One region of the Streptomyces dangxiongensis genome, then DNA from elsewhere that is predicted to be linked to it. Evidence: riboswitches for the same ligand, from Rfam matches in the RefSeq annotation. Region 1 holds a riboswitch; the other holds the start of a gene.

Region 1 (4,189 bases):
CTCCTTCACCAAGCCCGGCAAGGGCGGCGGTGGTTCGTCGGACGACGACCACCACGGCTCCGGAGTGCACCGCGGCGGCTTCGGCGGCGGCAAGGGCAGCTCCGGCGGCTGACGGGGACACGCATGGAACGCCGCACCATCAACCCCCGCCCCGGCTGGCAGCGGACCGTCGAGGCCCAGGGGCTGATCTACCCGCTCACCCGCCACCCCGACGGCTCCCTGCGCCCCTACTGGGACGAGAGCGCCTACTACGTCTTCACCCTGGACGAGGTGGAGGCGCTGGAGGAGACCGTCGGCGAACTGCACCGCATGTGCCTGGCGGCGGCCGGGCACATCGTGGCCGAGGACCGGTTCGCCGACCTCGGCATCACCGACCCGCGGGTGGCCGCGGCCGTCGCCGAGTCCTGGCACCGCCGTGACGAACTCCCCTCCCTCTACGGCCGTTTCGACCTGCGCTACGACGGCACCGGCCCGGCCGTGCTGCTGGAGTACAACGCCGACACCCCGACCTCCCTGGTGGAGGCCGCCTCGTCGCAGTGGTTCTGGATGGAGGACCGCTTCCCCGGCGCCGACCAGTGGAACTCCCTGCACGAACGGCTGGTCGACGCCTGGCGCGCGCAGGCCGCGCTCCTGCCGCCCGGCAGCCCCCTGCACTTCGCGCACTCCGCCGCCGACGAACTCGGCGAGGACCTGATGACGGTCGCCTATCTGAAGGAGACCGCCGAACAGGCCGGTCTCACCACCGACTGGCTCGCCATGGAGGAGATCGGCTGGGACAGCCTCTCCGGCCGTTTCGTCGACAACCGGCTCGGCTTCATCCGCGCCCTCTTCAAGCTCTACCCCTGGGAGTGGCTCACCACCGACGCCTTCGGCCGGCACGTCCTGGACACCCTCGACAACGGCGGCGGGACCGGCAGCACCCTGTGGATCGAACCCGCCTGGAAGATGCTGCTGAGCAACAAGGCCCTGCTGGCGATCCTCTGGGAGCTGTACCCCGGGCACCCCAATCTCCTGCCCGCCCACCTGGACGGCCCCCGCGAGCTGGCCGCGTCCGCCGGCTACGTCGCCAAACCCCTCCTCGGCCGCGAGGGCGAGGGCGTCACCGTGCACAAGCCCGGCGCGCCCGCGGTGCTCCGCGACGAGCCCTGCTGCTACCAGCAGTTCGCCCCCCTCCCCGCCTTCGACGGCAACCACGTCGTCCTCGGCGCCTGGGTCGTCCGGGACGAACCGGCCGGCCTCGGTCTGCGCGAGTCCTCCGGCCTGATCACCGACGAGTACGCCCGTTTCCTGCCCCACGTGATCCTCTGACCGCCGAGCCGTACCGTGGTCGTGCGCCGAGGGGAACGCTCGTCCCCCTCCCGTTCGCCGCCGCCCCGAGGAGGCCGCCGTGTCCGAGACCCGCCCGCCCTGCCCCCCGTTCACCCTGGAGACCGCCCTCCGGAAGGTGCAGGCGGCCGAGGACGCCTGGAACACCCGCGACCCGCAGCGGGTCGCGCTGGCCTACACACCCGACTCGGTCTGGCGCAACCGGGACCTGTTCCTCACCGGCCACGCGGAGATCGTCGCCTTCCTGACCGAGAAGTGGGCCCGGGAACTGGACTACGCGCTGCGCAAGAACCTGTGGAGCTTCCACGGGGACCGGATCGCCGTCCGCTTCCAGTACGAGTGGCACGACGCCGACGGTCAGTGGTGGCGCAGCTACGGCAACGAGCTGTGGGAGTTCGACGAGCACGGTCTGATGCGGCGTCGTGAGGCCGCGATCAACGACGTCGCCATCGCCGAGGCCGACCGGCGCATCCACGGCCCCCGCGCCGCCGGCGACCACGGACCCGACCTCCCGCTCCGCTGACGGCCACCGCGCCATCGCCTCGTCGCTCGCATGGTGGACGCGCGCCCGTCCCCGCCCGGCGCGCCGGGTAGGCTGACGAGCGGGCCGTGACTGGCGCGCTGGGATGGGACGGACCATCGGGGAGCGGCCCGAGCCGGAAAGAGTGCCGTGCGCCTGGGCCGAACGTGAACGCTGTACGCACGCCGTCCGGAGGTCCCGATGCCCGAGAATTCCGCCCCCCTCTCCACCGAGTCCACGGCCTTCCGCGCCGCCCTCGACGTGGTCCGCGCCGTCGAGCCGCGCGTCGCGGACGCCATCGGCCAGGAGGTCGCCGACCAGCGCGAGATGCTCAAACTGATCGCCTCCGAGAACTACGCCTCCCCGGCGACCCTGCTCGCCATGGGCAACTGGTTCAGCGACAAGTACGCCGAGGGCACCGTCGGCCGCCGCTTCTACGCCGGCTGCCGCAACGTCGACACGGTCGAGTCCCTCGCCGCCGAGCACGCCCGCGAACTCTTCGGCGCCCGCCACGCCTACGTCCAGCCGCACTCCGGCATCGACGCCAACCTCGTCGCCTTCTGGGCCGTCCTCGCCGACCGCGTCGAGGCGCCCTTCCTGGAGAAGACCGGCGCCCGCCAGGTCAACGACCTGACCGAGGCCGACTGGGCCGAGCTGCGCCAGGCCTTCGGCAACCAGCGCATGCTCGGCATGTCCCTGGACGCCGGCGGCCACCTCACCCACGGATTCCGCCCGAACATCTCCGGCAAGATGTTCGACCAGCGCTCCTACGGCACCGACCCGGCCACCGGCCTGATCGACTACGACGCCCTGCGCGCCCAGGCCCGCGAGCTCAAGCCGCTGATCATCGTCGCCGGCTACTCCGCCTACCCCCGGCTGGTGAACTTCCGGCTCATGCGGGAGATCGCCGACGAGGTCGGCGCCACCCTCATGGTCGACATGGCGCACTTCGCCGGCCTGGTCGCCGGCAAGGTCCTCACCGGCGAATTCGACCCGGTCCCGCACGCGCAGATCGTCACCACGACCACCCACAAGTCCCTGCGCGGCCCGCGCGGCGGCATGGTCCTGTGCGACGACTCCCTCAAGGACCAGGTCGACCGCGGCTGCCCGATGGTCCTCGGCGGCCCGCTCCCGCACGTCATGGCCGCCAAGGCCGTCGCCCTGGCCGAGGCCCGCAGGCCGTCCTTCCAGGACTACGCCCAGCGCATCGTGGACAACTCCCGCGCGCTCGCCGAGGGCCTGATGCGCCGCGGCGCCACCCTGGTCACGGGCGGCACGGACAACCACCTCAACCTGATCGACGTCGCCACCTCCTACGGCCTCACCGGCCGCCAGGCCGAGGCGGCGCTCCTCGACTCGGGCATCGTCACCAACCGCAACGCCATCCCGGCCGACCCGAACGGCGCCTGGTACACCTCCGGCATCCGGGTCGGCACCCCCGCGCTCACCACCCGCGGCCTGGGCACGGCGGAGATGGACGAGGTGGCGGGTCTGATCGACCGTGTCCTGACCACCACCGAGCCGGGCACCACCAAGTCGGGCGCCCCCTCCCGGGCCGCCCACGTCCTGGACGAGAAGGTCGCGCAGGAGATCGCCGGGCGGGCCACCGACCTGGTGGCGGGCTTCCCGCTGTACCCGGAGGTCGACCTGGGCTGAGACGCCCCGGCACAGGCACGGGGAACCGCGCGGCCGGCCGTCACGGGCCCGCGGTTCCCCACCGCACCGAAGCTCCCGCACTCTCTGCGACAATGAAAAACATGGCCATTGACCGACCCCGCGTGCTCTCCGGAATCCAGCCCACCGCAGGCTCGTTCCACCTCGGCAACTACCTCGGCGCCGTCCGCCAGTGGGTGGCCCTCCAGGAGTCCCACGACGCGTTCTACATGGTCGTCGACCTGCACGCGATCACGGTGGCGCAGGACCCGGCCGAGCTGCGGGCCAACACCCGCCTGGCCGCCGCACAGCTACTGGCCGCCGGCCTGGACCCGGACCGCTGCACGCTGTTCGTGCAGAGCCACGTCGCCGAGCACGCCCAGCTCGCCTGGGTCATGAACTGCCTCACCGGCTTCGGCGAGGCGAGCCGGATGACCCAGTTCAAGGACAAGTCCGCCCGGCAGGGCGCCGACCGCGCCTCCGTCGGCCTGTTCACCTACCCGGTCCTCCAGGTCGCCGACATCCTGCTGTACCAGGCGAACGAGGTGCCGGTCGGCGAGGACCAGCGCCAGCACATCGAGCTGACCCGCGACCTCGCCGAGCGGTTCAACGGCCGCTTCGGCGCGACGTTCACGATCCCGGAGCCGTACATCCTCCGCGAGACGGCGAAGATCTACGATCTCCAGGACC
Region 2 (4,189 bases), 2.6 Mb from region 1:
CCTTCGTGGAGATCGTCGGCGTCAGCCCCCGCATGGAGGAGCAGCGGCTGGCCCGCCGGGCCCGCTGGATCGGCCTCATCCGCGCCGAGGCGGACGCGGCCGTGGCCCGCGGGGAGGCGGCACCCCGCGACTACCGCCTCGCGGCCACGGCCTTCATCGGCAGCGTCAACGGCCTGCTGCACGACTGGACCGCCGGCTGGGTGGACGCCACCCTGGACGAGGTGGTGGAGGAACTGGTCCGCCTGCTGCTGGGCATGCTCCGTCCGGAGGGCTGGCGGCCGCGCGACACGTGACCCACCGGCCCCCGAGCCGCCGGGCCTGCGCGGGCTCCGGCCGGGCGCCTGAGCGATGCCGCGGCCGGCTCGGCGCCAGGCTCCGTCCGGTTCGGCGCGCGGGATCGGTCCGGAGCTGATGTGCTGGAGCGGGGGCCGTCGCACGTTCTCCGGAGGGACCCATGAGTACCTACCGAGTCGCGCAGGTGACCACCGAGGGCGGCGCGTTCGAGCTGACCGAGCGGGAGGTTCCGCAGCCGGGCCCCGGCCGGGTGCGCATCGCAGTCGAGGCGTGCGGCATCTGCCACAGCGACGCCTTCTTCGTGACCGCCGGGGTGCCGGGCATCACGTTCCCCGAGGTTCCGGGGCACGAGATCGCCGGGCGGATCGAGGCGCTCGGCGAGGGAGCGCGGGACCGGGGATGGCAGGCCGGTGACCGGGTCGCGGTCGGCTGGTTCGGCGGCAGTTGCGGCCACTGCCGGGCCTGCCGCCGAGGTGACTTCCTCCTCTGCGCCGAGCTGGCGGTCCCGGGCTGGGCCTACGACGGCGGCTTCGCCGAGCAGGTCGTCGTACCCGTCGACGCCCTGGCCCGGATCCCCGACGCGCTCGCGGCGAGCGACGCCGGGCCCATGGCCTGCGCGGGCGTCACCACGTACAACGGGCTGCGGCGCAGTTCGGCCCGGCCGGGGGACCTGGTCGCCGTCCTCGGCGTCGGCGGCCTCGGCCACCTCGGCGTGCGGTACGCGGTCGCGATGGGCTTCGAGACCGTGGCCATCGCCCGCGGCGCGGAGAAGGCCGGCTTCGTCAAGCAGCTTGGCGCCCACCACTACGTCGACAGCACCGCCGGGACCCCGGTGGCCGAGGCGCTCGGGTCCCTCGGCGGGGCGCAGGTCGTCCTGGCCACCGCCGGCAACTCCGAGGCCATCTCGGCCACCGTGGACGGACTGGCGCCGCGCGGCGAGCTGGTGGTCATCGGCGCCACCCCCGAGCCGCTCGGCATCAGCCCGGTGCAGCTCATCGGAGCCGGCCGTGTCATCCGCGGCCACCCCTCCGGCACCGCGCAGGACGTCGAGGACACCATGGCGTTCAGCGTCCTGCACGGCATCCGCCCGATGACCGAGACGGTGCCGCTGGAGCGGGCCGGGGAGGCCTACGACCGCATGCTCTCCGGCGCCGCCCGGTTCCGGATGGTCCTGACCACGCGCTGACCGCGGGGGCGCGCCGTCCGGGCCGCCCTTCCTCACGGACGAGGGCGACGACCCGCACATGGCCGACGGCGCACCCCGGGGCCGGCCGGGGCAGGCGTACGGGTGCGGGGACGCGGGCGCGGGTGGCCGGCGGATGCTGATCCCGGCCCGCGCACCGGCGCCGTCCTCGCCTGGAGACCACCTTCCCCCAGGACGCCCGCGAGTACGGGGTGAAGGCCCGGGGACGTGATGGACTACCGGTCCTGGATGCGCCGATCCACCGGACCCGCCCCCCCCGCACGCCCCTCGTACCGGCCCCTGCTCTTACGCGCCGAGTTGCCGGGCGGCTGCGTCCACGGTCTGCTCCAGCAGCGTGGCGATCGTCATCGGACCGACCCCGCCCGGCACCGGCGTGATCAGCGAGGCCCGCTCCACGGCGGAGTCGAAGTCGACGTCACCGACGTCCCCCGGGTTGTAGCCCGCGTCGATCACGACCGCGCCGGGCTTGATGTCCTGCCCGCGGATCAGCCGCGGGCGGCCGACGGCGGCGACGACGATGTCGGCCTCGCGGACCGCCGCGGACAGGTCCCGGGTGCGCGAATGACAGTACGTCACGGTCGCGTCCCGGGCCAGCAGCAGCATGCCCACCGGCTTGCCGAGGATCGCGCTGCGGCCCACGACCACGGCCCGCTTCCCGGCCGGGTCGACGCCGTACTCGTCCAGCAGTCGCAGGATGCCGCCCGGTGTGCAGGAGACGAAGCCCGGCAGTCCGAAGCTCATCGTGGCGAACGACGCGAAGGTGACGCCGTCGACGTCCTTCTCCGGGGCGATCGCCTCGAACGCGGCCCGCTCGTCGACCCGGTCGCCCACCGGGTGCTGGAGCAGGATCCCGTGCACGCTCGCGTCTGCCGACAACTCCTCCAGCTTCGCCACGAGTTCGGCGGTGGTCGTGGCCGCGGGCAGCGCGACGTGCCGGGACTCCACGCCGGCCTCGCGGCAGCGGTTCTGCTTCATACGGACATACGTCACGGACGCCGGGTCCGCGCCGACCAGCACGGTCGCGAGGCACGGCGCGGTGCCGGTGCGTTCGGCGAGTCCGGCGGCCTTCTTCGCGGCGTCCCCGACGATGCGGCGGGCGGGCGCGGTGCCGTCCATGAGACGGGCCTGGGTCATGCTCACACTCCTGGGCTGGGATCGGCTCTCTCGCCCAGGCGCGCGGCAACCACCACGGACCGCTCCCCGGTGGTACTCCACCTCAGCGCCAGTCACGGCCCGCCTACAGGGTAACCGAGCGCGCGTACGGCCTCCGGACCGCTCACGGGTCCGGTCCGGCCGGGGGCGGCCCGGACCCGCGCGGCCTCCTCGGGACGCCTGCCGTACCCGGCCGCGTCCTACTCGTCCCAGGCCTGGATGATGAGCTGGTCGGCGATCTTGCCATCCCGAAGGGTGAGCATCGACTCGGCCAGGACGCGGGTGCCGTCCGCGTACTCGCAGGCCTCGCTGTAGGCGGCGTGTTCGCCCTCCACGACGCACCGTTCCAGCCTGTGCGTCATGTCCCGGCTGTAGACGTCGTCCAGCAACTCGGCGATCTGGCCCCGGCCGTGCAGGACCGTGGGGCTGCTGGGCTGGTTGTTGTGGTCGACGATGCGGATCTCCGCGTCGTCCGTGTAGAGCGACAGAAGGGTGTTCCCGGTGTTCCCCTCTATGGCCCGGCGCAGTGTGTCGGAGTCGAACGAGGACCCCGTCGCGGTGCCCATGGTGACCTCCTTCAGGCGCCCGCGGCCCGACGGGGGCGGGCCGCACGGACCCCACCTCCGAGACTCCTCCGCCCCGACGGTCACGGCAAGCGCAGCGGCCGGATCCGCCTCACGGGTGAGCGCGGGCCGACGCCCGTGTCCGGCCGGGGCCCGCCGCCGTTGCTGAGGGCATGATCTCAACACGACGCATCGCCGCCGCCGTCGGTCTGGCCGCCGGGATCGCCGCTCTCGCCGTACCGTCGGCGAACGCGGCCGACGCCGGCACACCGTCCGTCGGGAAGTTCGGCGCGCTGACCACGCTGGACTCGCTCGCCGGCGCCGGCATCCCCGCATCGGAGCAGGACCGGGTGCCGAGGGTCACCGACCAGTTGCAGGCGCTGGACGACCTCAAGGAGCTGAACCAGGTGGCGCAGGTCCTCGCCCCCGCCGCGCCCCTGCTCGGCGGGGACTCCGCCGTCCACTGAGCCCGCTCCCGCCCCCGGGCCCGAGGGCCGTCCCGGCCGGGACGGCCCTCCGCGCCGCCGCGTCCCGCCCGTGCACCGGTCCGGAGAGATCCACGGCCGTCCTCGTGGACCGTCCCGCTGCCGATCCATGGCGCGTAGGGTCGGCAGCGACGGCATTCGAAGGAATTCGAAGGAATACAGGAAGGGGACAGGCCATGGCGCAGGAAGTCCGCGGCGTGATCGCACCGGGGAAGGACGAGCCCGTACGGCTCGAGACGATCGTGATCCCGGATCCGGGGCCGGGCGAGGCCGTCGTGCGCATCCAGGCCTGCGGGGTCTGTCACACCGATCTGCACTACAAACAGGGCGGCATCTCGGACGACTTCCCCTTCCTGCTCGGCCACGAGGCCGCCGGCGTCGTGGAGTCGGTCGGCGCCGGGGTCACCGACGTCGCCCCCGGTGACTTCGTCATCCTCAACTGGCGTGCGGTGTGCGGGCAGTGCCGGGCCTGCCTGCGCGGCCGGCCCTGG

Evidence for each region. Region 1 has a riboswitch for ZMP and ZTP ahead of D9753_RS13585 (glycine hydroxymethyltransferase). Riboswitches for the same ligand answer to the same signal wherever they lie in the genome.
Region 2: it holds a riboswitch for ZMP and ZTP, as region 1 does, so the genes downstream of both, D9753_RS02680 (bifunctional 5,10-methylenetetrahydrofolate dehydrogenase/5,10-methenyltetrahydrofolate cyclohydrolase) here and D9753_RS13585 (glycine hydroxymethyltransferase) in region 1, are expected to answer to the same signal.

What each region holds. Positions count from the first base shown of each region.
Region 1 covers NZ_CP033073.1:3,078,026-3,082,214, reverse strand. Annotated here, with positions in the region: gene D9753_RS13600 (hypothetical protein) at 1-112, shown strand, start outside; gene D9753_RS13595 (glutathionylspermidine synthase family protein) at 124-1,308, shown strand; gene D9753_RS13590 (nuclear transport factor 2 family protein) at 1,388-1,849, shown strand; ZMP/ZTP riboswitch at 1,926-2,015, shown strand; gene D9753_RS13585 (glycine hydroxymethyltransferase) at 2,048-3,502, shown strand; gene trpS (tryptophan--tRNA ligase) at 3,604-4,189, shown strand, end outside.
Region 2 covers NZ_CP033073.1:518,056-522,244, reverse strand. Annotated here, with positions in the region: gene D9753_RS02690 (TetR/AcrR family transcriptional regulator) at 1-293, shown strand, start outside; gene D9753_RS02685 (alcohol dehydrogenase) at 455-1,480, shown strand; gene D9753_RS02680 (bifunctional 5,10-methylenetetrahydrofolate dehydrogenase/5,10-methenyltetrahydrofolate cyclohydrolase) at 1,784-2,632, opposite strand; ZMP/ZTP riboswitch at 2,658-2,738, opposite strand; gene D9753_RS02675 (nuclear transport factor 2 family protein) at 2,851-3,216, opposite strand; gene D9753_RS02670 (hypothetical protein) at 3,387-3,680, shown strand; gene D9753_RS02665 (S-(hydroxymethyl)mycothiol dehydrogenase) at 3,875-4,189, shown strand, end outside.